Regions from separate parts of the Thalassotalea insulae genome, predicted to be linked through region 3. Evidence: predicted binding sites of a transcription regulator. Region 3 holds the regulator's gene; each other region holds the start of a gene.
What was found. The regulator sigma-54, encoded in region 3, starts transcription at its own class of promoters, with help from an activator protein. The targets are predictions, from matches to a motif close to GTTGGCACGNNNNTNGNNT.

Region 1: a site for sigma-54 is predicted at 4,702-4,720, ahead of QQK06_RS00985 (CmpA/NrtA family ABC transporter substrate-binding protein). Genes of this name have one in related genera too.
Region 2: a site for sigma-54 is predicted at 7,075-7,093, ahead of fliE (flagellar hook-basal body complex protein FliE). Genes of this name have one in related genera too.

Annotation. Positions count from the first base shown of each region.
Region 1 covers NZ_BSST01000001.1:201,975-213,028, forward strand. Annotated here, with positions in the region: gene QQK06_RS00970 (alginate export family protein) at 1-915, opposite strand, end outside; gene QQK06_RS00975 (ABC transporter ATP-binding protein) at 939-1,784, opposite strand; gene QQK06_RS00980 (ABC transporter permease) at 1,799-2,797, opposite strand; gene QQK06_RS00985 (CmpA/NrtA family ABC transporter substrate-binding protein) at 3,131-4,519, opposite strand; gene QQK06_RS00990 (CmpA/NrtA family ABC transporter substrate-binding protein) at 4,852-5,952, opposite strand; gene QQK06_RS00995 (ANTAR domain-containing response regulator) at 5,949-6,581, opposite strand; gene QQK06_RS01000 (NarK family nitrate/nitrite MFS transporter) at 6,943-8,412, shown strand; gene QQK06_RS01005 (bifunctional protein-serine/threonine kinase/phosphatase) at 8,402-10,195, shown strand; gene QQK06_RS01010 (hypothetical protein) at 10,264-10,392, opposite strand; gene QQK06_RS01015 (MAPEG family protein) at 10,402-10,833, opposite strand.
Region 2 covers NZ_BSST01000001.1:1,036,063-1,047,116, reverse strand. Annotated here, with positions in the region: gene QQK06_RS04860 (aldo/keto reductase) at 1-264, opposite strand, end outside; gene pseC (UDP-4-amino-4,6-dideoxy-N-acetyl-beta-L-altrosamine transaminase) at 266-1,432, opposite strand; gene pseB (UDP-N-acetylglucosamine 4,6-dehydratase (inverting)) at 1,436-2,437, opposite strand; gene QQK06_RS04845 (sigma-54 dependent transcriptional regulator) at 2,757-4,235, shown strand; gene QQK06_RS04840 (sensor histidine kinase) at 4,415-5,614, shown strand; gene QQK06_RS04835 (sigma-54-dependent transcriptional regulator) at 5,601-6,941, shown strand; gene fliE (flagellar hook-basal body complex protein FliE) at 7,146-7,481, shown strand; gene fliF (flagellar basal-body MS-ring/collar protein FliF) at 7,534-9,279, shown strand; gene fliG (flagellar motor switch protein FliG) at 9,272-10,321, shown strand; gene fliH (flagellar assembly protein FliH) at 10,348-11,054, shown strand, end outside.
Region 3 covers NZ_BSST01000001.1:1,381,533-1,392,586, reverse strand. Annotated here, with positions in the region: gene QQK06_RS06385 (TetR/AcrR family transcriptional regulator) at 1-136, opposite strand, end outside; gene QQK06_RS06380 (ABC transporter ATP-binding protein) at 285-1,958, shown strand; gene yjgA (ribosome biogenesis factor YjgA) at 2,003-2,521, opposite strand; gene pmbA (metalloprotease PmbA) at 2,614-3,957, shown strand; gene mgtE (magnesium transporter) at 4,007-5,368, opposite strand; gene QQK06_RS06360 (HPr family phosphocarrier protein) at 5,557-5,835, opposite strand; gene rapZ (RNase adapter RapZ) at 5,850-6,704, opposite strand; gene ptsN (PTS IIA-like nitrogen regulatory protein PtsN) at 6,730-7,182, opposite strand; gene hpf (ribosome hibernation promoting factor) at 7,215-7,502, opposite strand; gene QQK06_RS06340 (RNA polymerase factor sigma-54) at 7,525-9,030, opposite strand; gene lptB (LPS export ABC transporter ATP-binding protein) at 9,087-9,818, opposite strand; gene lptA (lipopolysaccharide transport periplasmic protein LptA) at 9,815-10,339, opposite strand; gene lptC (LPS export ABC transporter periplasmic protein LptC) at 10,305-10,871, opposite strand; gene kdsC (3-deoxy-manno-octulosonate-8-phosphatase KdsC) at 10,868-11,054, opposite strand, start outside.

The DNA.
Region 1 (11,054 bases), 1.2 Mb from region 3:
CTTCGGCGTAGCTAGAAATTGATCCGACCAACCATTAAACTTGTGCAACGTTGCTAAAGGAGTAGTAAAGCCATAATCACCACCATCACTACCTAAAGATTCCCCCCCCAATTTAACGGTTAATTTATCAAAGGCATATCCTAACTCAGCTTTAAAGTAGTTGGCGTCGAAATCATTGGCTGCTGTCTCGGCGCTTTGCTTAGCAAATTCAAAAACATAAGGGAACTTACCTTTTTTACCCGCTAACCGAACACCATAAGTATCCAGGCCATTATCAATGCCCTCATCAACTGCTAATAAATAACTATAAGCGGTAATTTTTCCTACTTCGCTGTTATAAGAAACATTGATTAAATGATCTTTGGCAGCTAAATCTTTTTGATCGGAGAAAATTCGATTTCGTTTATCTATAAACGCATAATTTAACTGTAAACTTTTCGACAGTTGATAATTTATACTAAAGGCATCAAACGTTTGCTTATCGTGTCGCCAGCCAACATGACCAACAAAGCGATGATTATCAAAGATCAGTACCTGACGCCCTACTTTCACGTTAATGCCTTGGTCCTGGTATTGAATAAAGCCTTGATCAAGCTCGGTGGTTTCAGGGTCAGCAATGACCGAATAATCGGTGTTTTTACCTAAAGTATTATTATAATCATCAACCCCAGCAACAACGCGGGAATCTTCAAATTCTACTACTGCGTTAAAGTGATTAACGCTCGCACTGGTAAACTGTAGCTTAGTTCTTAAGGTCAATGCATCCGCATCCTTTTTTGTATTATCTTGCGAAACCGCTTCATAACGCAGATCAAAATTTACATTAGCTTTTGCTTTATCATCTGTCGCATAAGCCGACGAAATAAAATGAGTTAATATTAGCGAAGTGATGACATTGAATTTATTTAATTTCACGAGAGTATTTTCCTATGTTTATGTTATGCGATATTTGACGTTTCGTTACTGTTTTTACTTTGGGAGATTTTCCCAATTAATGGCGCGACTTTTCTTTGTTTTTCATATAGAAAGCTTAAAACCCGAGCTCTTAAATCGTTGTATTGTTGGTCATTAGCAAGCTGAACTCGGTTTCTTGGCCGAGCTAGATCAACCGTAAGGATCTCCCCTATTGTTGCTTCCGGGCCATTAGTCATCATGACAATTCGATCAGAAAGTAATACCGCTTCATCAACATCATGTGTGATCATGATCACTGTGTTATTCAACTGCTGTTGAATCTCCATCAATGAATCTTGCATATGAGCACGCGTTAGTGCATCTAAAGCGCCAAAAGGCTCATCCATTAATAGAATTTCTGGCTGCATCGCGAGTGCCCGAGCAATACCAATTCGCTGTTTCATGCCACCTGAAATTTCATCAGGTCGTTTATGCATTGCATGCTCCATATGAACCAAGTGCAAGTTGTGCTCAATCCACTGCTTCATCTCTAGAGCAGACATTTTTTGTTGAAAGACTTGTTTTACTGCCAACTCAATATTTTGATACGCAGTTAACCAAGGGAGTAATGAATGATTTTGAAAAACTACAGCTCGCTCGGGGCCTGGCTCTATGACTTCTTTATTATTTAATAGCACGCCACCTTTGGTTGCTTGATACAAACCAGCGACAACATTTAATACTGTTGATTTACCACAACCTGAGTGACCGATAAGTGAAATAAATTCGCCACGATTGATTTTAAGATCAACATTTTTTAATGCGGTAAAGTCTCCCTTGGGTGTGGGAAAAACCATATCAATCTGACTAATATTTAAAATTGCGCTCATTTAGTTCTCCTTAATTAACTAATTTCACGAGCGTTATCCCACGACCAGAATCGTTGTAGGCCTAACATGATGCGATCGAGCAGAAAACCAATAAAACCTATGACAAAAACTGCGGTCATAATGCGGCTAAGTGATTGCGAGCTACCATTTTGAAATTCATCCCAAACGAATTTGCCAAGGCCAGGGTTTTGCGCCAACATTTCTGCTGCAATCAGTACCATCCATGCAACACCTAGCGATAAGCGCATACCGGTAAAAATGGCGGGAACAGAAGAAGGCAAAACTATTTTTTGTATATGAGAAAGCTTACTTAAGCGCAAGACTCGACTAACGTTCAACCAATCTTGCTCAATAGCAGATACACCAGCGGAAGTGTTAATCACCATAGGCCAAATACTACATAAAGTTACTGTGATCATTGAGTTAACAAATGATTTCGCTAATAAAGGGTCATCAGAGACATAAAGCGCACTGACCACCATAGTTACTAATGGTAACCAGGCTAAAGGCGAAACGGGTTTAAATAACTGAATAAGCGGGTTAATAACATCATTAAGTGAACGGCTTAAACCAATTGCTATACCTAATGGTATTGCAATGATCGCCGCGAGTATAAAACCACTTAATACGGTTACTAAGCTGGTGATGATTTGATCTAAAAATGTTTCTTTACCTGTATATTGGCGAACCTTAACTTGATAATTCTCATCTTTAGCCAAACGTGCAGCATTACGTTTTTCCTGGCGAAGGTAGAACGCCTGTTCTTTTACTTTTTCTTGTTGGTATTCATGATACAAACTTGAAAATTGTTCTGTCACGGCAACTGGGCCAGGAAACTTCCCAAGAGATGTTGTAATACTATTGGCAACTATTGCCCATATAAGGATAAACATCGACAAGCCCAAAGCAGGCAGTAATAAACGCTTCAATTTACTAGCAAGTGATGCTTGCACCGCCAATAGCAAGCGATAGTATTTGCCGTCGTTACCAAATGATTTAATAGATACTGTCATAATCCTTCCTATTGCTAAAAGCAGCGTCAATACCTGTTGCTAAAACTGTATTGACGCCAATTAATGCCAATTGAAATAAATATTTAACCTATTCAGAGCTGTGTCAGGATCGTGGGAACAAAGCAAATTAATGCAGGTGTAGTTATTCTCCATCAAAGCAATTTGTAAAGTTATCACTTTCCTGACAAGCTCCCGAAGGGCGAGTTAAAAAGGCTGATATGCTGCGTTATTGATTTTGATAAGGGAATACCATTAGCTGCAATCAATGCCTTGCCTCTAAGCCTTTTAATTCTCGCTGAATGAGCAAATATTTAATTCACTTGGTATAAAGCGTTAAATTTTGTCTCCGGCTTTTAAACCAATCGCAAATTTATTGATATAGTCATTAGGATGACGACCGTCATAGACAATGTTGTCAATAAAGTGTGTTTGTGGCTGTCTAAAACCGTCTTGCTGAGTAAAATCTGGAAACTCTTCAGCAGCGATCAACTTATCTGCAATCAGAGAGTTAGCGGCTTTAATGTAGATATCAGGACGATAAACTTTCTTAGCGACATCAAAATACCAGGCGTCTGGCTTATCCGAACTAATTTGTCCCCAACGGCGCATTTGGGTTAAATACCAAATCGCATCAGAGTAATAAGGAAAAGTCGCGTTATATCTGAAAAATACGTTAAAATCCGGCACCGCTCTTTTATCACCTTTTTCATATTCAAAGGTTCCTGTCATACTATTGGCAATTACCTTGGCGTCAGCACCAACATAGTTTGATTGAGCAAGAATTTTCACCGCTTCAGGACGGTTTGCGTTGTTATTTTCATCCAACCATTTAGCCGCACGGATCAATGCGCGAGTTAGACGAATAGCTGTGTTTGGATATTTATCAGCGAACGCTTTAGTAATACCGAATACTTTTTCAGGATTGTCTTTCCAAATTTCATAATCCGTGACGACAGGCACACCAATATTTTTAAATACGGCTTGTTGATTCCATGGTTCACCAACACAATAACCATAAATAGTACCCGCTTCCATTGTTGCTGGCATTTGCGGTGGCGGAGTTACGGAAAGCAAAACATCGGCATCAAGTTGACCAGAGGTATCACCTTTTTCTGGGGCATAAAACCCAGGATTGATCCCACCGGCAGCTAACCAATAACGTAACTCATAATTGTGTGTCGATACAGGGAAAACCATCCCCATGTTAAATGGTTTACCCTGTTGCTTATATTTTTCAACCACAGGTTTTAGCGCATCTGCTTTAATAGGATGAACTGGACGACCATCAGGCATTTTAGGGATATTGACTTTCATTTGCTGCCAAATATCGTTTGATACGGTAATACCGTTACCATTTAAATCCATTGAGAACGGAGTAATGATCTCTCCTTTAGTGCCATAACCAATAGTTGCAGCTATCGGTTGCCCAGCAAGCATATGGGCACCATCTAATCGGCCGTCGATGACACCATCGAGTAATACTTTCCAGTTTGCCTGTGCTTCAATCGTGACATATAGCCCTTCGTCTTCGAAATATCCTTTTTCATAGGCAATGGCAATCGGTGCCATATCCGTTAGTTTGATAAAGCCAAATCGCAATTCTTCCTTTTCAGGGTAACCAAGTTCATCGGCCGTTGCTGAGTGAGCAAAAAAAGCACAACAGCCGGCAATCAAAGTGTGACATATGTGCCTATTTATTCTTTTTAACGGTGAGTTAAACATACATTTTCTCCAAATAAAAAAGCCCATAACATCACTGAAAAAGTTTCAGCTGTTATGGGCCACTATGCCAAACTAATAAATGACTACGCCGTTGTAGTACCATTAGTTTTACGTCAAATTTTTTAGTCGCTAAATCGTTATCCTTGCAACAATGCAAACAACACGTTTAACAATGAATTATATAACATCAATCATGCCAAGTTATCATTATCATTAAATATCAACAACTTATGTGGTTGCACCATAAAATAACAGCAGAAACTCAATGGTAAATGACACATCACAGTGCAAGTTTTCCCTGTTCTAGTGCAGTAAAACAATTCAACTAATGACTAGGTACATCTAGCGAGTCGTTGCTCAAATAACATTGCCATGGCTGACTGATAAATATCAGCACGATAGATCTTTGCAATATTACAGCGTTTAGCCTGTATGGAAGATATATGATTCATTTCAACCATATAGTTAAGTATGCGCGCACCATAACCAATATCAGGACTATTACCGAGTTCTTGATGCAAATGATAAAACTGATGATATTTAGCGAGTTCCCTTGGCATCATATCGCGATGAATAATGCCACTGCCAATTAATGATGGAGCAATGTTTTCTAATGCAGTATTTAAATAACAGCTTTTGGAAAGCATTAATGCCGCTTCAAATCTATTCGCTGTTCCTTCGAGCCATTGACAGGCTTCGATTAGCGCTAATATCAACTTAAAGACTTCCGCTTTATGTGCTTCATAATACGTTGACAATAAACCCAATACTTTTTCCGGAACATTTGACCATATATCAGGCGCTGCAACGACGGTATAACCACTGCCTTCTCTTGCGGCTATCGTATTCCACGGTTCACCAGAGCAAAAGCCATCAATGTCTCCAGCAGCTAGTGCAGCTGTAATATTACAAGGTGAAATTATCACTATTTCTATATCTTTAGGGTTCACCTGACCAGCAATCAACCAGGACTTTAATTGATAGTAATGGCAACTATGCTGATAGACGACAGCAAATGTTAATTTACGTCCTTGTCGTTTATAACTTTTGATCAATGATTTTAATACTGATGCGCACATAGGCAATAAAGGTGGATAACCAAGTTTTTTGGTTATTTCTCGATATAAAGATGAAGAAATAGTAACTGCATTACCATTTTTGCTCAGGATAAAAGGCGTGATCACCGGTTGTGCCTGATTAGATAGCGCTAGCTGACTTTCAAATGGCATAGGTGCTAACATTTGTGCGCAATCAATCTGCCCTTTATGCAAGTTTTCTCTTAATGACGCCCACGAGCTTTGCATCTTTAACGAGACCGATAGACCATGTTTCGCAAAATAGCCATTTTCCTGAGCAACGATGAGGGGCGCTGTGTCAGTGAGTGGCATAATTCCTATTTTTATTTCTGGTAGTACGTTGGTTACCTCATTCATATTGCAACAACACCTCTATCAATATTGGCAAGTGCCAGGATATTTTTAGCGACATCTTCAACCTTCTGGCTATTATCCATCGCTATTTTTCGTAGGCAGTGATATGCCTCATTTTCTGAATAATTTTTATTTTCCATTAACCAAAGCTTGGCCTGTTCGACTGTTTTTTGATGGTTCAATTTCTCTTTTGTTGTTTGCAACTCTCTTTTTAATTTTTGATACTCAGTAAACCTAGCAGCTGCTACATTTAAAATAGAAAACAGACGGTTAGGATTAAACTCCCCAGCAATAAACGCACTAACCCCCGCTTTGACTAAGGCATTAATAATGGAATCATTCTGATCATCAGCAAACATCACGACAGGCTTTGGCATGTTAAGCGCTAATATCGATAACTCACTTAAGATCATGCTCGTTGGTGATGCAACATCGACAATAATGATATCAGGGGAAAGCTGTTGCACCATGGTAAGATTAAACTCATCAGCTTGAGTCACTTCTGCTAATTGATAACAACTACCAGTAAATGCTTTTATGTAACGAGTCGACTTATCTTGTCCATTTTGCACTAACAGTACATTAAGTATGATATTTTGTACTTTCATCGTCGACGATTTAATCTTCCTCACAATAAGCCATACCTTTATATAAAAACCATAGATAACAATAATCAACCAATATCCATGCCAAACAACTTTTTACATATAAAACATAAAGTTAGTTAAGTTACGTTTCCTATAACAAGGACTTAATTGAGCCAGAATCGCACAAATGCGCCAATATAGAGCAAATTATCGAAACAAACTCAACTTCCAACTTGCACTTTAAATGTGCATTCGTGCCCCTTAGGTGCGTCTCCCTTCTTGTTAGATAAAACGGCTCACTCCTATCTCATTGTTAATTAAATGAAATTTATTTTTTATCTTACTGGCACTTCCTTTGCAATTCTTCCATTAGTCAATTTGTTTAATTCATTTTTGGGAGAAAATTATGAGTGAACCAGCTGGATTTAAGCTTTGGTCATTTAGCGGAAAGATAAAAATCCTACACTTAAGTTGGATGGCGTTTTTTATTACCTTTGTTGTCTGGTTTAATCACGCCCCTTTACTTGCAGTGATTGGTAATAGCTTAGGGTTAACGAGCAGTGAAATAAAAACCCTACTGATCCTTAATGTTGCGCTCACCATACCAGCCCGGGTGTTGATAGGTATGCTAACGGATAAATATGGTCCAAGGCTAACATTTGCCTTAGTGCTATTTTTCTGTAGTCTGCCTTGCTTTATGTTTGCCTTAGCAGACAATTTTGAACAGGCAGCCTTGGCTCGCTTTCTACTAGGCTTTATCGGTGCAGGCTTTGTCATCGGTATTCGTATGGTCAGTGAATGGTTTCCTGCTAATGAACTCGGTACCGCAGAAGGAATTTATGGTGGCTGGGGCAACTTTGGCTCTGCAGCCGGTGCGATGTCATTACCTGCAATAGCGTTAATATTCGGTGGTGAAGACGGCTGGCGCTATGCCATCGGCCTGACAGGAATTCTTAGCTTAATATTTAGTTTTGTCTGGTATTTTAACGTCTCTGATACCCCAAAAGGCTCCACTTATTTCAAACCTAAGCAAACCGGTGCAATGGAGGTGACTAGCGTCAGTGATTTTTGGTTACTATTGGTGATGAAACTGCCAATGTATGGTGCATTAGCATTATTAACCTGGAAGTTATCACCGAGCGGCGTAAACTTATTGTCTGAATCTATGGCGATGCTTGCCTATCTATCATTAGTTATCTTATTTTTGATTGAATTTAAACAAACCTACAAGGTCAATCGTGATATTTTCCACAAGCCGGTAGATAAAATTCACCAATATAAATTTAAACAGGTTGCCGTACTTAATATCTTGTATTTTGCCACCTTTGGCTCTGAATTAGCCGTTGTCTCTATGTTACCGCTATTTTTTGCTGATGTGTTTAGTCTAGATATGGTTTATGCTGGTTTACTTGCTTCGCTTTACGCCTTTATGAATCTAATGTCACGCCCAGGCGGTGGCTGGTTAAGTGATAAGTTCGGTCGTAAAAAAACCTTACTGATCTTAACCGCAGGCTTAGCTATCGGTTATTTTGCCATGTCGACCATTAACAGCAACTGGCCACTGGTATTAGCGGTAATAACAGTAATGGCGTGTTCATTCTTCGTGCAGGCCGGAGAAGGCGCAGTGTTTGCGGCAGTACCTTTGATCAAACGTCGGTTAACTGGTCAAATCGCCGGTATGACAGGTGCGTATGGCAATGTTGGAGCCGTAGTTTACCTGACAGTATTATCTATGGTTGAATATCAGACATTCTTTTTGGTTATCGCCTTAACCGCAGTGGTTGGCTTTATAACCTTATTATTAATGGAAGAACCACAAGGCACGATAACAGAAGTACGTGAAGATGGTTCAATTGAGCTAATTAATGTCAGCTAAACAAAGCAACCAGTCAGCACACTTAACTGATAAGCAAAGCACAGCAGCAAAATTACAGCTGTGCTTTGGTGGTTATTCATGCCAAGGGAAAAAGGCAGAAAATCAAGATGCTTTTGCCGTTAACTATCCACAAGGTAGCGCCTTAAACACCAAAGGCGCGATTGCCGCAATTGCTGATGGCGTTAGCAGTGCCAGCAATGCCGCACAGGCAGCACAACTGGCAGTCACGCAATTTAGTCAGGAGTTTTATAGTACCCCTGATACCTGGTCCACGGAAAAATCAGCGACCAAAGTACTCAACAGCTTAAATCAATGGCTTTATGCCCAGGCCAGTGGTATTGCTAGTCACTACCAAACAAGTAACCAACAGTGGCTAACCACCTTCTCTGCCATAGTGTTAAAATCTACCACAGGTTATATTTTCCATGTTGGTGATTCCCGTATTAGTCGACTTCGTCAGCAAGAATATGAAATACTGACCCAAGATCATAACCGTAAACAAGCTAATCAACATTTAGTACTAACCCGCGCGCTTGGCGCAGATGTTCGCTTACAAGTTGACTTTCACCAAATCGATTTACAGGCCAAAGATTTACTGTTACTGACCTGTGATGGTGTCCATGATTTTGTCAGCGCGAAAGAATTAAAACGCCTATCCAGTCAGCTCACCGCAAAGCCAAGCACAGCAGATTTAGAACAGCTCAGCCAGCAAATTACTGCACAAGCTATAGCGAATGGTAGCCACGATAATGTCAGCTGCTTATTGGTCTATGTCGAAAACACCCCGCAGCGGGCAATGGTTGAAGTAGAGCGTGATATCCTCGCCAAAACCATACCTCCGGCACTAAAAGTAGGAATGAAACTGGACGGCTATAAAGTTTGCCAGGTGATCCACGCCAGTATTCGTTCCCATTTATACCTGGTTGAAAATCCTGAAGATTTCACTAAGTTGGTATTAAAAGTACCGTCGTTGAACTTTGAGGATGATCCCCATTATCTGCAAGGCTTTATTCGTGAAGCTTGGGTCGGCGAACGTATTAATCACCCCAACATCATGAAAGTAACCGGCGACAGTAACAACAGCCGTTTTCTCTACCACCTTTGTGAATATATCGAGGGGCAGACATTAACCGACTGGATGCATGACAATCCAACACCAACCATAGCGCAGGTCAGAAGCATTATCGAGCAACTAATTGCAGCGTTAAGAACCTTTCAACGCTTAGAAATTGTGCACCGTGACCTTAAACCAGACAACGTGATGATAGACAAATTCGGTTGCATTAAACTGATAGATTACGGTACGGCAAAAATTGCCTCATTAGCTGAAAATACCAATACTTTACAAGAAACCGTACCACAAGGTTCACTGAATTATATCGCTCCGGAAACTTTACTTACTATGCAGTCAGACCACGTCAGTGATCTATTTTCACTTGGTGTGATCTGCTATCAAATGTTGTGTGGAGAGCTTCCCTTTAAACCGATGCAACGAGCGCAAGTAACACAAACTAGCTATAGTGACTGGCAGTATCGCAGTATTAAGCAATTTCGACCTAAGCTACCTTACTGGCTTGATCTCACATTACAGCAATGTACTGCCCCTGATCCTGCCCAACGTTATCAGGCATTTTCAGAATTTAATCAGGAACTTAACAAGCCAAATCTTAGTGCGATAGAACACTATAATAAACAACCTATATTGCAACGAAATCCGGTAATTTTCTGGCAAGGAGTTTCAGCAATACTGTTATTATTACTGTTAATATCTCTAGCTTATTAACCCATTCTGAGTAATTAACTTCTAGCTAAAAACGACGAAATACAGAGCAAAATACTATGAACAAATAGTTATTTTTCTTTCTTTTGTATATTCGAACCAAAGACTATCCCTAACGCAACACCGACCGCGATACCAACAGCTAGATAGTTAGTTGCATTTTCTTTAGGATATTTTTCATTCCCTTTATTTTCAGACATATTTATTCCCTAAATAAGTGTAAATACCGCCAGTGATTCTTTAATGATCATTGCCGCTAATACCAGCCAGGATAAAACAAATAAGCTAAAGCGTGCCAAGACAAAATCAACGGTCACTTGTACGATGGAATGGGCAATGCGTAAACCTGCATATAACCAGGCGCAAATAACAAAGAAACTATCAACATGCCCAAGCAAAGCAATCGCTAAACAAACGACATAGAATAACGTCGGCTGTTCAAACAAGTGATTATAGTTATTAGCAACTCGATTCACTTCATCCGGCAATAATGCTTTTAAGTGTGAGGTATCTTGTGCTTTTTGCGGATGAATACGTAACTTTTTCATCGTAGAAACCCGGGTAATATACATACGAAAAGTGATCACTACCGTTAATAAGGCAACGACAAATACTGGTTGTAATATAGCTATGGCTTCCATAATTTCTCTTGTTATTATTTGCTAAAACTTTTCATCACCACAGCCACCTTAGCACATTTATTCTCAAGGTATAAAACAAGTTGCTGCAACGCATTTCATCTATCGGTGAATAACTGTCATTATTTAACGACGATAATTCCATCAACTCCCCTGCTTCGCACCAAATGAAGGCACCAAGCCCCGATTTAGTTCAATCACTGCGAGTAAAAAAAGCACTTTCC
Region 2 (11,054 bases), 350 kb from region 3:
CTGCTTGACTTGGTCTGTGAGTTCTTTATCAGTTAGGTCAGTAACAGATAACTTACTAATTATATTAAAGTATTCAGGATGTTGAATGTTTTTGCCAAGTACATGCTCACTATTGCCATAAGCTATCGCTGTATCTAGCGTGTGAATACCTTGTTGTAGAGCATACGCTAAAATTGCTTTTACTGCTGATTGCTCTACTTTGCCTTGTTGATTTGAAATCCCGTAATCTAGACCAAACTGTGCAGTTCCTAGGGCTAATTGCATACTAATTCTCTAGTAAGGCTAGTAAGGTATCGATAACATATTGCTGTTCTTGAGAGGTCAAATCAGGGTAAAGCGGTATTGAAATTGAATTTAGGTAATATTGCTCTGCATTTGGGAAATCACCAAAAGAAAAGCCTAGTTGTTGATAATAAGGTTGCATATGAATAGGGATATAATGTACTTGTGAAAATATGCCTTTTTCCCTTAATGAAGTAAAAATTTTCTTATGTATATTGGCACAATTATAAGGGAGTTGTATAACATATAAATGATATGAAGAGTAAGTCTCTATATTCTGATACAAGCTATCTAAAACTGTTTTTGAGAAAGCTTGGTCATATGTTTTTGCTAATTCATTTCGTTTTGCAACAAAATCATCTAAACGATTTAATTGACTAATTCCTAATGCCGCCTGCAACTCAGTCATTCTATAGTTAAAGCCAAGCGTTTGTTGTTGATAGTACCAAGGGCCATGACTTGGCTCGGTAAACAGGCTAGGCTCAGTTACTATGCCATGACTTCGATATTGTCGTAAGTGTTTTGCTAGTTTGGGCTGATTAGTGAGTGCCATACCTCCTTCTGCGCTGGTAACAATTTTTACTGGATGAAAGCTAAAGACGCAAATATCACTGTATAAGCAATTGCCAACTGGAAGGTTTTGATATTTTGCACCAATAGCATGTGATGCATCTTCGATTATGGCAAAATCATACTGTTTAGCGAGTTCAGCGATAGCTTGCATATCGCAAGATTGTCCAGCTAAATGGACGGGTATCACCACTTTCGGTAAACAGTTATTTAACTTCGCAATTGCTAATTTTTTGGCGAGAGCCGTTATCGACATATTACCCGTGTTAACATCGATATCTACAAAGTCTATGTTTGCTCCACAATACAGTGCGCAATTGGCAGAGGCTACAAAAGAGATTGGTGAAGTCCAAACGTTATCTTCAGCCTTTACACCAAGTGCTAAGCACGCTATATGCAGTGCTGATGTTGCACTGTTTACAGCTACAGCCATACTAGCCTGGCAATATTGCGCTACTTTTTGTTCGAATTTAGGTACTAGCGGACCCTGAGTGAGATAATCTGAATGTAGTACTTCGATGACAGCTTCAATATCGTCACTCGAAATATTTTGTCTACCATAAGGAATAACCTTATTCATTGCTTACAAACAAGCCTCTTGGTTAAATGCTTTAATTTCATCTATAGAGAGGTAATGGTTATTTGATTTAGAGTTGTATTCAAAACCGTGAACAACGGGTTTACCCTTTTCATTTATTGCATTAACAGTAAAGTCATTACTTCGGCTGGAAAATATAATGGTTGGGGCAATAACAAAATGATCTTCATATTCGTATGTATGGTACGAATCATCTGCAGGGCACATTACTTCATGTAATTTTTCACCGGGTCTAATACCAATAATTTTATGTGGTAAATTAGGGGCAATGGCTTTTGCCAAATCTACAATATTGATTGATGGAATTTTAGGGACAAAAATCTCACCACCAAACATACGTTCGAAGTTCTTTAAAACAAAATCAACCCCTTGTTGTAAACTTATCCAGAATCGAGTCATTTCCTGATGCGTAATAGGTAAATGATCAGTGTTTTCTGTTATTAGCTTCTCAAAGAATGGCAATACAGAACCTCTAGAGCCGACAACATTTCCATAGCGAACTACGGAAAATTTAGTACGATGCCCACCAGAAATATTATTTGCGGCGACAAAAATTTTGTCTGATGCTAATTTTGTTGCTCCATATAAATTTACCGGGTTCGCCGCTTTGTCGGTAGAAAGAGCGATAACTTTTTCAACATTATTATTTAAAGCAGCATCAATGACATTTTCTGCGCCATTAATATTCGTTTTTACACACTCCATGGGATTGTATTCTGCCGCTGGTACTTGTTTCATGGCGGCAGCATGGATAATAAAGTCCACTCCTCTCATCGCCCTATTTAAGCGCTCTTTATCACGAACATCACCGATAAAATAGCGCATACAAGGTGCGTTATAGACCTGCTGCATTTCAAACTGTTTAAGTTCATCTCGAGAATAAATGATGATTTTTCGGGGACTACAGGTATTTAGTAGTGTTTCGACATATTTTTTACCAAATGAACCAGTACCACCTGTAATAAGGATACTTTTATTGTCGAACATAGATGCCATAGTACTATTCTCATCGGCTAGTGTTTGATAATTAGAAAAGCAAAAGCTGTTCCAGTTAATTTGTTTTTAAACCAATCTATTTAAATCAAGTATATAGAAAGATACTAAACTATGTAAATTATTGTTATTTAATTGACTTATTTGGCTCAATCAATAAGCAGTTTTTAACTTTTTAGGTGAATGATAATGGTTAGTTTGGTTTTTACTGTCAAACATATGACAGTAAGCGTCAAAAATTTGTTGATAAATTCCTGTTCCCAGATACAATCAAAGATAGTATCTGAAGAACTTATAGGTTTATCAAAGAATTATGCATGGCCAAAAACATATTCTTGTAGTTGATAATGACGTTGCCAGGCGTCAGCAAATGGAAACGGTATTATCTTTTATTGGTGAGCATTTTTATACTTGCGCAGAAGATGAAATTGATGAGACGTTTCAAAAATACAGCAATACGCTGACTGTTATTATTTGTGGCCAGCTGTCCGAACATTTAGTGCGTTTAGTGAAAGCTAACCCGGCTTGTCCTTTTATTTTACATGATGTATTTGATAAAAATGCTGTTGAAGATTATATCAATGTGATTGGTGAGATCTCGACGCCGCTCAACTACGCGCAATTAACAGAAATAGTGCATCATTGCCATCAATACCATAATAAGTTGCCGCATAAAAAAGGCGGCCATGCCAGTAATAAAGTATTATTTCGTTCACTAGTGGGCAGTAGTGAACCGATGCAGCACGTACGGTTTTTAATTGAGCAAGTAGCATCAACGAATGCCAATGTCTTAATCCTAGGCGAATCAGGTACGGGTAAAGAAGTTGTCGCTCGTAATATTCATAATCTATCAAACCGCAGTAAGGCACCGTTTGTACCAGTCAATTGTGGCGCAATACCACCAGATTTATTGGAAAGTGAATTATTTGGCCATGAAAAAGGCGCATTTACCGGTGCTATTTCTACTCGCAAAGGGCGTTTTGAATTAGCAGAAGGCGGGACTTTATTTCTCGATGAAATCGGTGATATGCCGCAGCCAATGCAAGTTAAGTTACTACGAGTATTGCAAGAGCGCACTTTTGAACGAATTGGTGGAGCTAAGAGTATTAAGGCTGATGTCCGCGTGATTGCCGCGACTCACCAGAACTTGGAAGAGATGATCAAAGAGGGTGGCTTTCGTGAAGATTTATATTATCGGTTAAATGTCTTTCCGATTGAAACGCCAGCTCTTCGCGAGCGAAAAGACGATATTCCGTTATTATTACAGGAGCTGATTTCACGCTTTGAACATGATCAGGGACATTCTGTTCGTTTTACCGAGCAGGCAATTGCCTCGTTGCAGGAGCACCCTTGGTCTGGGAATGTCCGCGAGTTATCAAACCTTATTGAACGAATGATCATTATGTACGGTGAACAGGTGGTCAATGTTAGCGAATTGCCACGTAAATATCGGCATATTGATGTTGAAGAGTATACACCGGAATACCCAGAAGAGTTGCAAGAGCGGGAAGCTATTAATGAGTTGTTCGCTGGATTTGACTATGACTATGAAGAAGATGACTCATTCGCAGATGATAAAAACAGTGAAGAGCAGCAGGCAAATCAGGTCGATAAATTGCCAGAGCAAGGACTCAATTTAAAAGAATATCTGGCAGATCTGGAAGTGTCTTTGATCACTCAGGCACTGGAAAAGAATGACTGGGTCGTGGCGCGTTCAGCTGAATTACTTGGTATGCGCCGTACAACACTGGTTGAAAAAATGCGTAAATATAATATGCAAAAGTCGGATTAACCTCGTCTGATGAATGGTAAAAATAGCGTAAGTTAATTGTTAAGTTTTGATAAAAAGTCAATAAAGACAATTTATTGACAACATACTTTATACATTTAACGCTTTGTAATTTATATAAAAATACTATTGGCATAAAAGCTGCTTTAACTAGATTGTTATTAGTAATCGAGTAAAGCATTATGGTTGTTGCCTATTCTAATCAATCAACAGAAAGTTCCAAATCAGCAGGCGAAAATAGTCACCTATTTCGCCAGGCAACTTTTGAGTTTATTGAACAGTCATACCGGGACAATCGTCTGGTACTCGAACAAGAATCTTATCAGGGTGAGTTGGCACTACTTCGTCAGCAATCAAACCAGTTAGAAAAGCTTATCGATGTGATGCCAACGGGTATGATAATGCTCGACGGTGATGGTGTGGTTGTTAAAATCAATAAAATAGCCAGCCAGTTACTTAATGAACCGATTTTGGGTCAGCCTTGGTATGACGTGATCCGTCGCTCGTTTAAGCCACGGGCAGATGACTGGCACGAAGTTTCCCTAAATGATGGTCGAAGAGTGAAGCTGGAAATCAGCGCATTAGTTGATCAGCCAGGGCAGCTTATTATGATCACAGATCTTACCGAAACCCGATTATTGCAAGATAAGTTAAGCCAATTACAACGTTTGTCATCGTTAGGACAAATGGTGAGTAAATTAGCACATCAAATTCGTACACCGCTCTCAGCAGCCATGCTTTATGGTGCGAACTTAAAAAGTAAAAAGTTGCAGTCACAGGAGCGTGATAATTTTCAGGAGAAACTGATGTCACGCCTTCATGATCTAGAGCAGCAAGTCAACGACATGCTGTTATTTGCTAAAAGCGGTAAGCAGCAAGTGGTTTCCCCTCTATCCGTGAATGAAATTGTCCAGTCATCAACTGATGGTTTGGAAGCGTTAGCGGCGCAAGCGGATGCAAAAATTAATATTCAAACGTGCCCGGATGATTGTCATGTGCTGGGTAATCAAAATGCGCTCACTGGAGCAATCCAAAATTTAATTCACAACAGTTTGCAAGTGATAAAGACAGGTGCGGTCATCGATATTTCCGCATATTGCCGTGATAACTTCGCCTATGTCAGTGTGAAAGACAATGGGCCAGGGATCAGTAATGAGCTGGCAGCAAAAATTTTTGAACCATTTTATACCTCTCGGGTACAAGGCACAGGTTTAGGTCTTGCTGTTGTTAAGTCGGTTGCACAAGCACATCAAGGTGATGTTTATTTGTTGAGTAAAGCGCATGAAGGCGCACATTTTTGTATCAAATTGCCGCTGCTTATGAGCGAAAAACCGTCAACTGAAGTTAAACCATCACAGGAGCATACTGATGAGTCAAAGTAAAATCTTAGTGGTTGAAGATGATGCAGGCTTACGTGAAGCCTTAATCGATACGTTGAAATTAGCGGGTTATCAATGCGTTGAAGCTGAATCTGGTGAATCGGCTTTATTGCTATTAAAAAATCAATTAGTTGATTTAGTGGTTAGCGATGTTCAGATGGGCGGTATGTCCGGGCTTAGTTTATTGAAAAGCATTAAATCGAGCTATCCCAATCTGCCGGTATTGATCATGACGGCGTACGGCACCATTGATGATGCGGTTCAGGCGATGAAAGATGGAGCTTGTAACTATATGGCGAAACCTTTTGCTCCTGAAGTCTTGCTTAACATGGTTAACCAGTATGTGCCAATGCAAACATCTGAAAGTTACGAGCCTGTGGTTGCCGATGCTCGAAGTGTTGAGTTACTAAATTTGGCGAAAAAAGTGGCGACAACCGATGCTTCTGTCATGGTACTTGGCCCGAGTGGCTCAGGCAAGGAAGTGCTGGCGCAGTATGTTCATTATCATTCTGTTCGTGCAGACAAACCTTTTGTTGCGATAAATTGTGCAGCTATTCCTGAAAATATGCTGGAAGCTACTTTATTTGGTTATGAAAAAGGGGCATTTACCGGTGCTATTCAGGCTTGTCCTGGAAAATTTGAACAAGCACAGGGCGGTACTATTTTACTCGATGAAATCACCGAAATGGACTTAGGTCTGCAGGCAAAAATTTTACGGGTATTACAAGAGCGTGAAGTAGAACGCTTGGCTGGCCGTAAAACCATCGCCTTAGATGTGCGAGTTATCGCTACTAGTAACCGTGATTTAAAAGAAGCTGTTACTGAAGGGGTTTTCCGCGAAGATTTATATTATCGCTTAAATGTCTTTCCGTTAACCTGGTTACCTTTAGCGCAGCGCCCTGATGATATTGTGCCGTTAGCGAAACATTTAATTGAACGCTTATGTCAAAAAAGTGGCGAAGCGATTCCAGAATTAACCGCGGCGGCGCGTAATAAGTTAACCACTTATCAGTGGCCGGGAAATGTGCGGGAGTTAGACAATGTTATTCAGCGAGCATTGATTTTACATAGTGAACAAAAGATTGATGCCAGTGATTTACTAATCGAAAATTTCGACACGCCAAGTGTTGCTGAAGTTGGAGGGATTGAGAGGGCAGAAGATAAGCTGGGCAGTGAACTAAAAATGCAGGAACATCAAATTATTTTAGATACGCTGCAGGCCTGTCATGGAAGCCGTAAAGCAGTGGCGGAACGTTTAGGGATCAGTCCTCGTACCTTAAGGTATAAAATTGCTAGAATGCGCGATAGCGGCATTCAAATACCAGCCTAACTATATTTTCTAATATTGATATCAGTCAACCCTAGGGTTGGCTGATTTTTCGTCATGCCTTTTATTTTTTGTCTTGTATTGTTTTTTAATTCTTATTATTCAAAGTGTTAATGTGGTGGTAAAAAATTTACTTCTTGGCACTGAGCTTGCTTTAATTACTGTATTAGTTAGTTACTCAATAAATTGACACAAGCGAGAAAGCTCATGGATATCAAAACAAACTCATTGTATGCCCAAATGCAAAGTATGCAACTTGAAGCCATGGGCAATCGTACTTCACCCGTTGAGAATAATGTCAGTCCGGTTAACTCATCTACTAATGATTTTGGTAGTATGTTGAAACAGGCAATAGGCTCGGTTAATGACGCTCAAATGGCAGCGAAAGATAAACGTAATGCCTTCGAAATGGGAGATCGTAGTGTCACATTGGCTGATACTATGGTGACCGCCGCGAAAGCTGGTATTGCTTTTGATGCTACAGTTCAGGTGCGTAATAAGTTTGTTGAAGCTTATAAAGAAATCATGAGTATGCCGGTATAAGTACCGATAATTTTATTGACGTAGTAACGCAATTATTAAGCGGAGAAGTTAAGTGGCCGATACCAGTAATACAGCATTAGCAGCCCCTGATAGCGGATCAGATCTTGTGGCCAGCGACAATGTTGACAGTCAAATCGAAGATCAAAAGTCGGGTTTTTCCTCAGCACTTGGCAATGTCGATGTACTGCGTCAGCTAACCTTGATCATGGCCTTGGCAATATGTTTAGCCATTGCTGTGTTTGTGATTTTATGGGCAAACCAGCCAGAATATCGTTATTTAACTAAGCTGCCGACCGAGCAGTTGATTAAAACCATGGATTTTCTTGACGCCAATAAGGTTGAGTATCGTCAGGAAAACAATACCATTTCGGTACCATCGGAAGAATATCAGGATATTCGTTTGTTATTAGCGCGTGAAGGTTTAACTGATGAACCTGAAGCGGGTAATGAAATCATTATGCAGGATATGGGCTTCGGAGTTAGTCAGCGTTTAGAAAGAGAACGCTTAAAGCATTCCCGTGAGCAACAATTATCCCGTACTATTGAAGAGTTAAAAACGGTGAGCAGGGCTCGGGTACTATTAGCCATTCCGCGTGACAATGTTTTTGCCAAGAGAGAGAAGAATCCATCGGCTACAGTAGTATTAACGCTACGTAAAGGGCGTCTACTTTCAGAAGAAGAAGTTGATTCTGTTGTTGATATTGTTGCTTCTGCTGTGCAAGGGTTAGATCCTAATCGCGTTACTGTAACCGATCAAAATGGTCGTTTGCTCAATTCTGGTTCACAAGATTCTATTTCATCGCGCTCACGTAAAGAATTTGAGATCGAACAAAAACGTGAAACCGAGTACATGGAGAAAATTGATAGTATTTTGATCCCAGTCGTTGGCTTAGGTAATTATACCGCGCAAGTTGACGTTACTATGGATTTCACTAACACCGAAGAAACCCAACGCCGTTATAATCCCGATTTACCTGCACTGCGCAGTGAAATGAAAGTGGAAGATACCTCGCTTGGCGGTTCTGTTGGTGGTATCCCGGGCGCGTTAACAAATCAACCGCCACTGGATTCAAACATTCCTGAAAATGCAGTTGGGGCAAATGGTCGAAAAACCATGCCGAGCCGCAAGCATTTAGAGTCGACAAAAAATTATGAATTAGATGAAGCGATCAGTTATACAAAACAACAAACTGGAGTCATTCGTCGTATTAGTGTTTCCGTCGCTCTAGATTATTTAAGTCAAACGACGCCGGCACCTGATGGTGCAGAAGATGGTCAATCTACTATAACTCAAGTACCGCGAAGCGCAGCAGAGCTAGCGAATATTCGCCGGTTACTACAAGGCAGCATAGGTTTTGACTTGCAACGTGGCGATGCGCTAGAAGTTGTCACTCTGCCATTTTCACGTGTTGAAGTGGATGATGTAGTTGAATTGCCGCTTTATCAACAACCCTGGTTTTTCAAAATGTCAAAGTTGGGGGTGGGCGGTTTAGTGATCATTATCCTAATCTTGTCTGTGGTACGTCCAATGTTGAAACGTTTAATTTACCCAGATCAAACGCCGTCAGATTATGGTGATAAATCACTGGATACTCATATTGATCTAGGTGATGAAACCATGGATATGTTAACATCAGACTTTGATGCAGGTTCCGTTGGTTTTGCGCCGGATGGTAGCTTACAGTTACCGGATCTGCACCGTGATGAAGACGTATTGAAAGCGGTTCGTGCACTCGTGGCAAATGAACCTGAATTGTCCTCGCAAGTAGTGAAAAGTTGGTTGAACGAAGATGAGTGATGAATCCCAAGAATTAGCACCAATCAAATCAGGTTTTGATGTCGATAAACTTGATGGCTCAGAAAAAGCGGCAATTTTATTGCTGAGCTTATCTGAAGAAGATGCTGCACAAATCTTAAAACATCTTGAACCTAAGCAGGTACAGCAGGTTGGGATGATCATGGCGGCGATGGAGGATTTTACTCAAGAAAAAATCACCGCTGTCCATAAGCTATTTATTAATGAAATTCAAAACTTTAGTACCATAGGTTTCCAAAGTGAAGAGTTTGTTCGTAAAGCATTAACCGCGGCATTAGGTGAAGATAAAGCGGGTAACCTTATCGATCAAATCGTTATGGGTGGTGGCGCTAAAGGCCTAGATTCCTTGAAATGGATGGACTCTAAGCAAGTGGCTAATATCATTCGTAATGAGCATCCACAGATCCAAACTATCGTCCTGTCATACTTAGAGCCGGAACAATCGGCTGAGATCATGAGTCAGTTTGCCGAGAAAACGCGCTTAGATTTAATGATGCGCATTGCTAATCTGGAAGAAGTACAACCTGCCGCACTACAAGAGTTGAATGAGATTATGGAAAAACAATTTGCCGGTCAAGCCGGGGCACAAGCAGCGAAAATGGGCGGCTTGAAAGCTGCTGCTGATATTATGAACTATCTGGATACCAATATTGAAGGTATGTTGATGGATTCTATCCGTGAACATGATGAAGAAATGAGTCAGCAAATCCAAGACTTGATGTTTGTCTTTGAAAACCTTGCCGATGTTGATGATCGTGGTATTCAGGCGATATTGCGTGAAGTGCAACAAGATGCCTTGATGAAAGCGATAAAAGGTGCCGATGATACGCTGAAAGATAAGATCATGAGCAATATGTCGAAACGAGCGGCTGAAATGATGGAAGATGATCTGGAAGCCATGGGACCTGTACGTATCAGTGAAGTGGAAGCGGCGCAAAAAGAAATTCTTTCGGTTGCGCGTCGACTTTCTGACGCAGGTGAAATTATGCTTGGTGGCGCAGGTGGCGGCGATGAGTTCTTATAAGCTCGTTAGCCTAAAATTTAGCTGATATGAAAAATTTTAACTCTGTTAATCAAACCGACAAGATAGTTAAGGTTGCTGAACAAGATGAGCTTGATGTCTGGTCTTTACCATCCGTTGAGCAGGAAATTGACGAATCTGATGTTGCGACTAATGCGTTAGGTAAAAAACCAACCTGGCGTTATGAGCCTCCCGAAGAAGTTGAAGAAGAAATCGTGCCGTTAACTGCGGATGAGATCGAACAAATTCGTCAGGCCGCTTATGATGAAGGTTTTAATCAGGGTAAAGAAGAAGGCTTTGCCACAGGGTTTGACGAAGGGAAAAAATCTGGCCATGAAGAAGGTGTGAAACTTGGCCATCAAGAAGGAGTAGAAGCCGGACTGGCGGAAGGTCAAGCGACTATTGAACAATTAGCGCAACAATGGCAGACATTAACTGAGCAGTTACATCAGCCTTTAGCTCAAGTTGAGCAAAATATTGAACAACAGTTATTGCATTTAGTGGTACAGCTTACTGAAGCCATTACCTTAGAAGAAGCGAAAACCAATCCGGCTATTTTAATTTCGGCCATTTCTGCCGGAATGAAAGCCTTGCCGAGCCATGATGTGCAAACACAAATATTACTGCACCCTGAAGATATTAAATTAGTTGAACAACAGTTTACCTCAGAATATGTTGAGGAGCAGGGATGGCGGCTAATGGCTGCACCGCAACTGGATCGCGGTAGCTGTCAAAT
Region 3 (11,054 bases):
AATATACCGAGCCTTTAGCGATACCTGCAGCTTCTGCAATGCCTGCTATCGTGGTTCCTCTAAAGCCTTTTTCAATAAATAATGACTTGGCTGTCGCCATAATTAAATCACGTTTTGACCTTGTATTCTGTGACATAGATGTTCAGACCTTAAGAATATATGACTCGCATATTGTGCCATAAAAATAATATTTGACCAATAAGTCATTTGACAAATGACCAGGTGGTCACTATAGTTCAGAAAATGAAGTTTGTGATGACCAACAAGTCATTTAGTGAGGATGTATGAAGAATTCACCAGATAATACCCAATCTTTGTGGCAGTTATTAACGCCGCATAAACCTAACCGTAAAGCCTTTAGTTACTTGGTACTGTTAGTCATTATTGCCACCGGACTGGAACTGGTCTTGCCAATTTATTCCAGTTATTTGGTCGACTCGATCAGTAGTGATGGTATTGACCATATTATCATTATTGGTCTGGTAGCGATTGTTTTGACCGCGGCATTTTTTGAAGCGGTACTCGGCTGGTATGGTGGCAGGTTAGGGCATAAGGTTAGTTTCAGTTTACGTTATAGCCTGATCGGTCGGCTCTTACACAGTGAAAGTCAATCGTTAGATGATGAGCATAGCGCTGAGCTCAGCGCCAGAGTGGTTAACGATTCAAAAGAAGTGAAATCTGTACTGGCTGAAGACTTAATCGGTTTACTTAGTGGGGTTATTTCATTGCTGGCTGTGGTTACCATCATGTTTATCTTAGATTGGCGCCTGACTTTAGTGCTGGTGACTTGTGTCTTGACCGGCTTTGTCTTGATCACGCCAATAGCCTTGATGATGAATAATATTGGTAAGGCAACCCAGACAGCAGAAGCAAATTTACTTAAACAGGTTACCGAATGGTTACGTTATGGCAAGTTGATCAAATCGCACAATGCGGCAGCGCAATTACAACGGCAGTCAAAATCATTATTAGATGACTGTTTTACCCAGGAGATGCGAGCAACTAAGGTGATGGCGCTGATCGGGCCAATTTCAAATTTAGTGCTGATGATCAGCATGATAGCTATCCTGGCATTTTCCACATACTGGCTTAAGCAAGGCACCATGACCTTAGGAACTATCACGGCGTTTTTATTGTATCTGTTTGGTCTGGCGTTTCCATTAATGGCGATGGCAATGTTTTTTAGTAACTTAAATAAAGCGGCAGGGGCAGCCAGCCGGTTGACACACATTAGCCAGCTAAAAAGCGAGCATAGTGATGCAACTTTGATGTTGGAACAAGTCAGTGATTTTTCCGTCAGAGATTTAACTTTTACCCGGGGTGATAAAACGATTTTAAACAAGGTCAATTGTCGGTTTGGCAGTAAGGGGCTATACCTGCTGTTGGGTGAGAGCGGTAGTGGTAAATCCAGCCTGTTAAATCAATTTTTGGGCTTTTATCCAGAAACGTTTGAGCAGGTTCTGATCAACGATAAACCTTTAACTGCCTATAACTTATTATCGGTGCGGCAGGCATTTGCCTGGGTCGATCAAGAACCTAAGCTGCTACATGCCACCATTAGAGATAATTTAACATTAGGGCTAGATACACAGGTCAGTGATGAAAAGATTTTTCAAGTGTTAACTGTGGTTGGTTTAGATAGCTGGTTACAACGCATCAACAGGAATTTGCAGTTAGTGGTGTCAGAGCAGGCGATGCAATTCTCGGGTGGCGAAAAGCAGCGTTTTGCAATTGCGCGTGCGTTGTTGCGTCAGGCCAAAGTGTTGTTGCTGGATGAACCAACTTCCGCCTTGGACGAGGCTAACAAAAAAGACCTGATGGCCCTGATCAGAGAATTGGCGGCTACGATGCCGGTAGTGATGATCAGTCATCACCTGGAGCTGATGGAGCCGGACGATCAAGTGATAGAAATGGCTGCAGGCGAAGTGATGACGACTATGGATAGAAAGCTGGCTTAAGGCGAAATGTCCAGCCAGATATTAAGGGTCTGGCTGGGTAATACTTAATTTGTGATATGTGATTTCAGATAAGCGAGCAGTTCATTAAAATACTTGCCCGGTTTTTCCGCTTTTTGTTCTTTACTGGCCTGACGAATTAACTGACGCAGTTTTTGGCGTTCCATTGATGGATTTTCTGTCAGTAATTCTTCTATTACTTGATTATCAGCATTCAGTAGCTGATCACGTAAATCTGCCAGTTGTTGATGACGGTTAGATTCTTGTTGATGTTTATTCGCCATAATATCTAGCGCTTTGTGAATCGGCTCCAGATCAGTTTCGGTTAATACTTTAGCCATAAAACGGACATGGCGACGTAACGCTTCCGGCTTATTTTTAATTTTATCTGCCAGAGTTAATGACTCCAACAGCTCTTCAGTAAAAGGCACCTTGCTTCTCTGGTGCTTACTGAGTTTCACCAAACTAAAAGCAAACTCTTGCATGGCGTGCATTTCACGCTTTAAGTCGGTTTTACTTTTATAATCTTCATCGAATTCATCGATATCGTGCGCAGAGTGGGGCATAATAATAACAATAGATAATTTAACCTTGTATTGTGCATTATACATCAAACTCAGTTAGGCACTCTAGCAAGAAATAAGAGATATTCATTTTAATGACAGATTCAATCAGTATTCCCAAGCAAATGGAACAAGTAGAAAGTCGTGTTGCCGAAGTATTGGCGTTAGCTAAATCCTTAGGTGCCGATGGCGCGGAAGTGGCAATGAGCAAGCAACAAGGCTTAAGTGTCAGTACTCGTTTAGGTGAAGTTGAAACGGTTGAATTTACCAATGATGGTGCGCTTGGTATTACCGTTTATCAGCAGGGACGTAAAGGGAGTGCCTCAACCGCTGATTTATCCGACAAAGCGTTACACCAAGCAGTGCAAGCAGCTGTGAATATAGCTAAATATACCTCAGTTGATGAATTTTCTGGCTTGGCAGATAAAGAGTTACTGGCAATGTCGCCTCCCGATCTGGATTTATACCATAGTAAAGAATTATCAACCGATAGTGCAATTGCGATTGCTAAAGAATGTGAAAATGCAGCATTATCGAGTGATAAACGTATCACTAATTCAGATGGTGCGACCTTAGCATGTTTTGAAGGCTTTAAAGTTTATGGCAATAGCCATGGACAATTGGTTGGTTACCCAAGCTCTCGTCATACCTTAAGCTGTGTGATGATAGCCAGTGAAAATGAAGATATGCAGCGGGATTATGCTTACACTATTAATCGGGATTTTAACTTACTGGAGCAGCCACAACAGGTTGGTATAAACGCTGCTAACGAAGCGATTTCTCGTTTGCATGCAAGAAAAATAGCTACTGCTAAGGTACCAGTAATGTTTCGTGCTGATATTGCGAATACCTTTTGGGGCCATTTTATTGCGGCGATCAGCGGTGGCAATTTATATCGAAAATCATCGTTTTTACTCGATGCGTTAGGACAACCGATATTTCCTGAGTTTTTAACTATTGAAGAACAACCGCATATTAAAAAGGCATTAGCGAGTAGTTCGTTTGATAATGAAGGTGTTGCCACAGTCGACCGCGATATTATTAAAGCGGGTGTGTTGGAAACTTACCTTTTAACCAGCTATTCCGCGCGAAAACTGGGTATGACAACTACAGGTCATGCTGGTGGTATTCATAATTGGCAGGTATCAGCAAACGGCGGTGATTTTCAACAGATGCTAAAACAGTTAGGTACTGGTTTATTGGTGACCGAACTTATGGGGCAAGGGGTTAATGTTGTTAATGGTGACTACTCTCGCGGAGCTGCAGGTTTTTGGGTGGAAAATGGTGAGATTGCTTATCCGGTCTCAGAAGTAACTATTGCAGGTAACTTAGCGGATATGTTCAAAAATATTGTTGCTGTTGGTAGTGATACTGACGTCAAAGGCAGTATTCGTACCGGCTCTATTATTGTTGATCAAATGCAGATTGCTGGTAATTAACTTAGTATATTCTAGCTTGCTTGTTACAGGAACTTAGCGCAAGTATTTGTTAAGTTCCTAAAAATAAAGTGGCGGTGCCAAGAAAAGCAAAAATACCGACGACATCAGTAATAGTGGTTAAAATTACGCTACCAGCAAGCGCTGGATCTATATCCATTTTCTTTAAGATTAATGGAATACTAACTCCAGCAATACCCGCCGCAGTTAAATTCATTAGCATGGCAAAGGCAATGACCCCACCTAACACCATATCTTGCTTCCATAGCGCGACCACGGTAGCGATTAATAACGCCCAGATAATACCGTTGAGAAAACCAACCGCTAATTCTTTATAAAGTAATGCTTTTGAGTTACTTTCGCCGACGTGACCCAAAGCAATACCGCGGATCACCAGAGTTAATGTTTGATTGCCAGCTACGCCGCCCATACTGGGTACCAGAGTATTTAAAATCGCGAGAATGGCTAACTGACCAAGAATTTCTTCAAACATGCTGGAAACGGCAACCGCCATTAAGGCGGTAACTAGGTTGACACCTAGCCAGATTGAGCGCTGTTGAGTACTTTTTACTATCGGTGCGAAGGTATCGGCTTCGTCATCTAGACCCGCCATACTCATCATCGAGTGTTCTGCTTCTTCCCGAATAATATCAACGACATCATCAATAGTAATACGGCCGAGTAAGTGTTTTTCTTCATCGATAACCGGCGCAGAGACCCAGTCGTAACGTTCAAATAGCTGTGCGACTTCGGTTTCTGGCATCTCGACATTGATAGCGGTGATTTCTTCGTCGATTAAGCTGGAAATAACTTCTTCTGGCTTGCTGGTTACTATTGCGGTCAGTGAAACCGCACCGATAAAGTGATCTTGACGATCGACGACATAAAATGAATCTGTAGCTTCCGGTAGTTCGCCTTTAAGGCGTAAATAACGTAATACCACATCAACGGTGACATCTGGTCTGATAGTCATGGTATCGGTATTCATGATACCACCGGCGGTATCTTCTTCATAAGATAACGCGGTTTCTACCCGACTTCTGTCCTGAGAGTCCATCGAGTTTAGCACTTCCCGATAAACACTGTCTGGCAAGGTACGTAATACTTCTGCCAGATCATCGACATCCATGCCTTCGGCAACAGCGGCTAGTTTTTCCGGACGAATATTTTTCAGTATGCCTTTACGAACTTCTTCATTCAGTTCTTCTAAGACTTCACCATGATGATCGTGATCGATGAGTTGCCATAAGATAGTACGGCTTTTTGTCGGGGAAGATTCTAAGATCAGAGCGAGATCATAGGCGGGCATGTTTTGTAATAACTTACGAACATAGACAAACATACCGCTACCAAGTGCTTCATTGACTTGTTGTAGGCGTTGTTGGCTGTATTCTTGCTCTGAAATTTCCGGCATATATTGCTATCCTGTGCCGTTATAAAACGAAATTCGAAAATTGAAAAACTGGGCCGAAATTACGAAACTCGTCGAATAATTATTGGTTGCCCAGTGAGTGTAAGTCTATCTCAACTTACTGGTTTTATCAGCTTTTTTATTAGTTTATCTGAAAAGTTTTATCTTGAAGCTGATTGTCGGTGCTAAAATTATTCACCTTCATCAAATTTATCGGTGAATAATTGACAGACGTCGGCTAATGCTTGTTCGGCATCCTGGCCTTCGGTGATGATAGTAACCGTTTTCCCTTGTCCGCCGGCTAATAGCATTAAGCCCATAATACTGGTAGCTTCTGCTTGGTTATTATCTAGTTCAATGATGACTTTGGCATCAAATTTTTGGCTCAATTGGGCTAGTTTAGTGGCGGCTCTGGCGTGCAAACCAAGTTTATTCGAGATAGTTAATGATTGTTGTAAGCGTTTTGTCATTTACTTGCCTTACATCAGGTACTTTTGACTTGTAAATCTCGGTGACGGGCCTGAACATCTTTGCGATCTTTTTTCAGGTTGGCTGCGAGCAATTCTGCTATGTATACAGAGCGGTGTTTACCACCAGTACAGCCGATAGCGATAGTAATATAACTGCGATTATTTCGCTCTAAATGTGGTAGCCAAGTCATCATAAAGCTATTGATTTGCCAGATAAATTTAGTCACTATTGGCTGGCTGGCAAGAAAGTCCTGTACTGGTTTATCTAAGCCGGTATATGGCTTGAGGTCTTTTTCCCAAAAAGGGTTGGGAAGAAAGCGCGCATCAAAAACAAAGTCAGCGTCTTTAGGGATGCCGTGCTTATAGCCGAATGACTCAAATACCACTACCATGTTTCCTGTGGTTTTACCCAAAATGCGTTCGCGAATTAAATCTGCTAGCTGGTGTGGTGTTAACTGGCTGGTATTAATGTATAAATTGGCGCGGCTGGCTATTGGCTCTAAAAGCTTTTTCTCCAGCGAAATAGCTTGATCAAGAGCGATATTTTGTTTGATCAGCGGATGTAGTCGGCGCGTTTCACTGAATCGTCTGATCAGGTCGCTATCATCCGCATCTAAGTAAACGATACTTAGTTCTACGGCACTAGGGAGATAATCTATGATCTCTGAAACATCACTTGGTTCTGCCGGCAGGTTGCGAACATCAAGGCTTACTGCGACTGTTTCATAGTCGTTGATCACCGTATGAGTTAATGCTGGCAGTAAATTTACTGGAATGTTGTCAACGCAGTAGTAACCTAAATCTTCTAGAACGCGAAGAGCTACAGTTTTACCAGAGCCAGAACGGCCACTGACAATCGTGAGTTTCATTAATATTGATTTCCTTTTAGCCGTGTTAACAGTTGTCTTTGATTAACTGATATAATTCGGCATTACTTTGACACTTTCTTGCCTGTTTGCATACCTGTTTATTACTAAAGATTTTTGCAATACTTTGTAATGTCGATAGGTGTTGCTGGCAATGTTCTTCAGGTACAAATAGCGCGATAAAAATGTCGACCGGGCGGTTATCTATGGCGTCAAAGGCAATGGGATTTGCTGATGTTGCCACGATAGCAATCACTTGCTCTCCGTGTGGTAATCGTCCATGTGGAATCGCAATACCGTTACCTATGCCGGTTGAGCCCATTTTCTCTCTGACCAATAAACTTTCAAGTAACTGATAAGTGTTGTAGTGAGTGTTGGAGGCTGCTGCTTTTTCACACAGCGTTTCTAGCATTTTCTTTTTGCTAGTAGCAGGAACTGCACACATGGTGCAGTCCTGAGTAATGATGTCAGATAAATTCATAAGGTTCTTTCGAATTTGACATAAAGAATGGGTTAGTGCTGATTAAGCTTACCCTTATATTTTAATACTTGTTTATCCAGTTTACTGACTAAGGCATCAATAGAGACATACATGTCACCATTTTCAGCTTTAGCGTGTATTTCGTTACCGTTTAAATGCACGGTTGCTTCGGCGATTTGATTTAGTTTTTCTACGGTTAGCACGACATGGACATTATTAATATGATCAAAATGTCGTTCTAGCTTTGCAAACTTGCTATGAACAGATTCGCGTAATGAGTCGGTAATTTCTACATGGTGACCGGCAAGATTAATTTGCATAAGCTTAAATCCTTATTGTTAATTAAAGAAGACTCTTACGTTGGTTCGACGGAGGAATAGACAAAGATTCACGATATTTGGCTATAGTGCGACGAGCAACGTTGATACCTTGTTCAGCTAATAATTCTGCCATTTTACTATCGCTTAATGGCTTAGCTGGAATTTCTGCTGCCACGAGTTTTTTGATTAACGCGCGAATTGCAGTAGAAGAGCACTCTCCGCCATTTTCGGTACTGACATGGCTGGAGAAAAAATATTTCAGTTCAAAAATCCCTCTTGGGGTATGCATGTATTTTTGGGTAGTTACACGGGAAATGGTCGATTCATGCATATCAACAGCTTCGGCAATGTCATTTAGTACCATAGGGCGCATGGCTTCTGGGCCGTGTTCAAAAAAGCCTTGCTGACGTTGTACTATGCAATTGGAAACTTTTAATAAGGTATCGTTTCTGCTCTCCAGACTTTTAATAAACCATTTCGCTTCCTGCAGGTTAGAGCGAATAAACTGGCTGTCACTGGATGACTTCATTGAACGTGCCATTGAAGCATATTGTTGATTAACAGAAAGTTTAGGTGCTGTATCTGGATTAAGTTCAACTACCCAACGACCGTTTTTCTTCTCGACCGAGACGTCTGGAATAACGTATTGCTCTTCGCTTTTAATAACACTGTCGCCAGGACGAGGATCTAATGATTGAATGAGTTTAATGACTTCTCGCAATTGATCTTCTTTCAAGCGGGTTTTACGCATGATTTGTCGATAATCACGGTTACCTAATAAATCTATATGCTCAGTAATGATCTGCTTGCTTTCTGCTAGCCAAGGCGTACTTTTATCAAACTGATTCAGTTGGATCAATAAGCACTCAGGGATCGAGCGAGCACCGACACCAACGGGATCAAACATGTTAATGCGCTTGAGTACGGCTTCCACTTCGTCTAATTCTACGCCTTCATGGCCAAGAGATTCTAAAATGTCTTCTGCCGTTACCGTTAAGTAACCAGCATCATCGATGGCGTCAATAATAGCCGTGGCAATGGCTAAATCTGTTTCACTAAAAGGTGTAAGTTCCATTTGCCAGCGCAGATGATCTTGAATGGAATCTGTGGTTTCACCTTGGTAAGTATAATCTTCAGAAGCAACGCCTACGCCTGAACTAGATACACCGGCACTAAAAGATTCGTCCCAGGTAGTATCAATATTTAATTCTTCCGGGATATCCGATTTATCCATGGCTTCTGTAGTGCTGATTTCATCTGCAGTAGGTGTTGAATCTTCACTACCATCGGATGAGTCATTGTTTGGTGATGAACTTGTGGCGGAAAAAGCTTCTTCTAAATGATCGGGCTGCGATTCCTGATTGTTTGGAGTTGATTCATCGACCTCTAGTAAAGGATTGCTTTCTAACGCTTCCTGAATTTCCTGTTGAAGATCCAATGTGGATAATTGCAGCAGTTTGATTGCTTGCTGCAATTGTGGCGTCATTGTAAGTTGTTGTCCAATTCGGAGCTGCAGACTAGGGCGCATTAATGAATATATTTCCTGTTAATTGTTATCATTATCTTCTCTGGAGCATATCATAACTATAGCGTGAATTGCTCACCAAGGTATACATCTCTTACTTGTTGATTAGCAAGAATTTGATCTGCATTGCCTTCGGCGATTAATTCGCCATGGCTGACAATATAGGCATGCTCACAAACATCTAGTGTTTCTCTGACATTGTGGTCTGTGATTAAGATTCCAATGCCTCGTTGCTTTAAGTGTAGAATAATTTTTTTTATATCTCCTACTGAGATGGGGTCGACACCGGCAAATGGTTCATCTAACAGAATAAATTTTGGTTCTGCGGCTAATGCTCGGGCAATTTCAACTCGGCGTCGTTCACCACCGGAAAGACTCATGCCTAAATTTTCGGTAATATGGCCAATATTAAACTCTTCGACCAGGTGCTCGAGTTGTTCTTCCCGCTCCACTTCAGAAAGTTCTTTTCTGGTTTGCAGAATCGCCATAATATTTTCATAGACAGTGAGTTTACGAAAGATTGACGCTTCTTGAGGTAAATAACCTATGCCTTTACGCGCTCTTTCATGCATTGGCAGTAAAGTAATATCTTCATCATTTAAGGTAATAGTGCCACTGTCATTGTTAACCAGACCTACTATCATATAAAAAGACGTGGTTTTACCGGCACCATTTGGCCCTAGTAAGCCAACGATTTGCCCTTCTTTGACTTTCATGCCAACGTTTTTGACAACTTTTCTACCTTTATAGGATTTGGCAAGGTTTTGAGCAATTAAAGTAGCGCGAGTCATTTTTTCTTCTTATCTAAAGCTTGTGGCTGTAATACCGTTTGAACGCGTTCGTTGCTGTCACTATTTGCCAGTACTTGTTCGGTCAGAAAGTTATAAGTAATAATGCTACTACTGACTTTACTGCCTTCCTGACGTAACTCGGCATTACCGGAAATAATAACGGTATTTTTACCTGGTTGATATTTGATTTCATTGGCTTGCAGATAAATAGGCGTACCATCTTCTAATGTTTGTTTAAATGTGGCGGGATCGCCTTTGGCAATATAGGTTTTATTGTCGGTTTTCGCTTCAGTTAGTACTTGCACTAGATCAGCTTCAATTATCAAAGAACCTTGAGTGATGACAACATCATCAATATAACTGAAGATTTTATTTTTGAGATCTGCTGCCTGACGAGCGGCATCAATTTTAATTTCTTGCTTAAGATCCGATTTTTCTGCGTAGGCTTGATTCACTAATCCTAGAAAAACACCGAAACTGAGTAAGCTATTTCTGATGATGTTGATAAATGGTTTTTTCATGGTTTGTTAGTGTTACTTGTTTAGTGTTTAAGTCAACTATCAGCCCTGAGCCTGTCATCAAGAAATCTTTTCCTTTAATCTCTATCTTATTGTTTGAGCTAATAATATTTGTTTTTAAGTCCAATTCTAAATATTTTCCATTAATTTCCTGAATTAAACTAGTGTTATCTGTTGCAACGAGTGTGACTCGATTTTCCAATTTTACCCTATTGTTATTGTAAAGTGTGCCTTCATTTGCAGTTATTTTCCATGGAGAATCGCTATTGTTTGGATATAAGGTATATTTAGGGAACTCAAAGTGTGTGACCGCTAAACTGGCATAATGTTCCATTCGAGCTGCATCGATAATATAGGATAACTCTCCTTGAGGGTTAAAAGTTTCGCTATTTAGTGATTCAGCGATAAAATCCGGCGTAATGTCATCTTCTATGAACGTATCTTCACCAACGCTAGTTCGATGCCATTCTATGATGCTATAGGCGATAATAGAAGCGAGGAAAAATAGGAGTGCCAGCGTATTGGTTTTATTCATATACTGGCGCCTGAGGCATATTGTAAACTATCCTGACTTTGCATGATCAGATCACAGCTTTCTCGTACAGCACCAAAGCCACCTCGGGTAACAGTGGTGTAGTCGGCGCACGATAATATGGCAGGGTGTGCATCACTAACCGCGATACTTAAGCCTACAAATTCCATACAGGAAAAGTCAGGC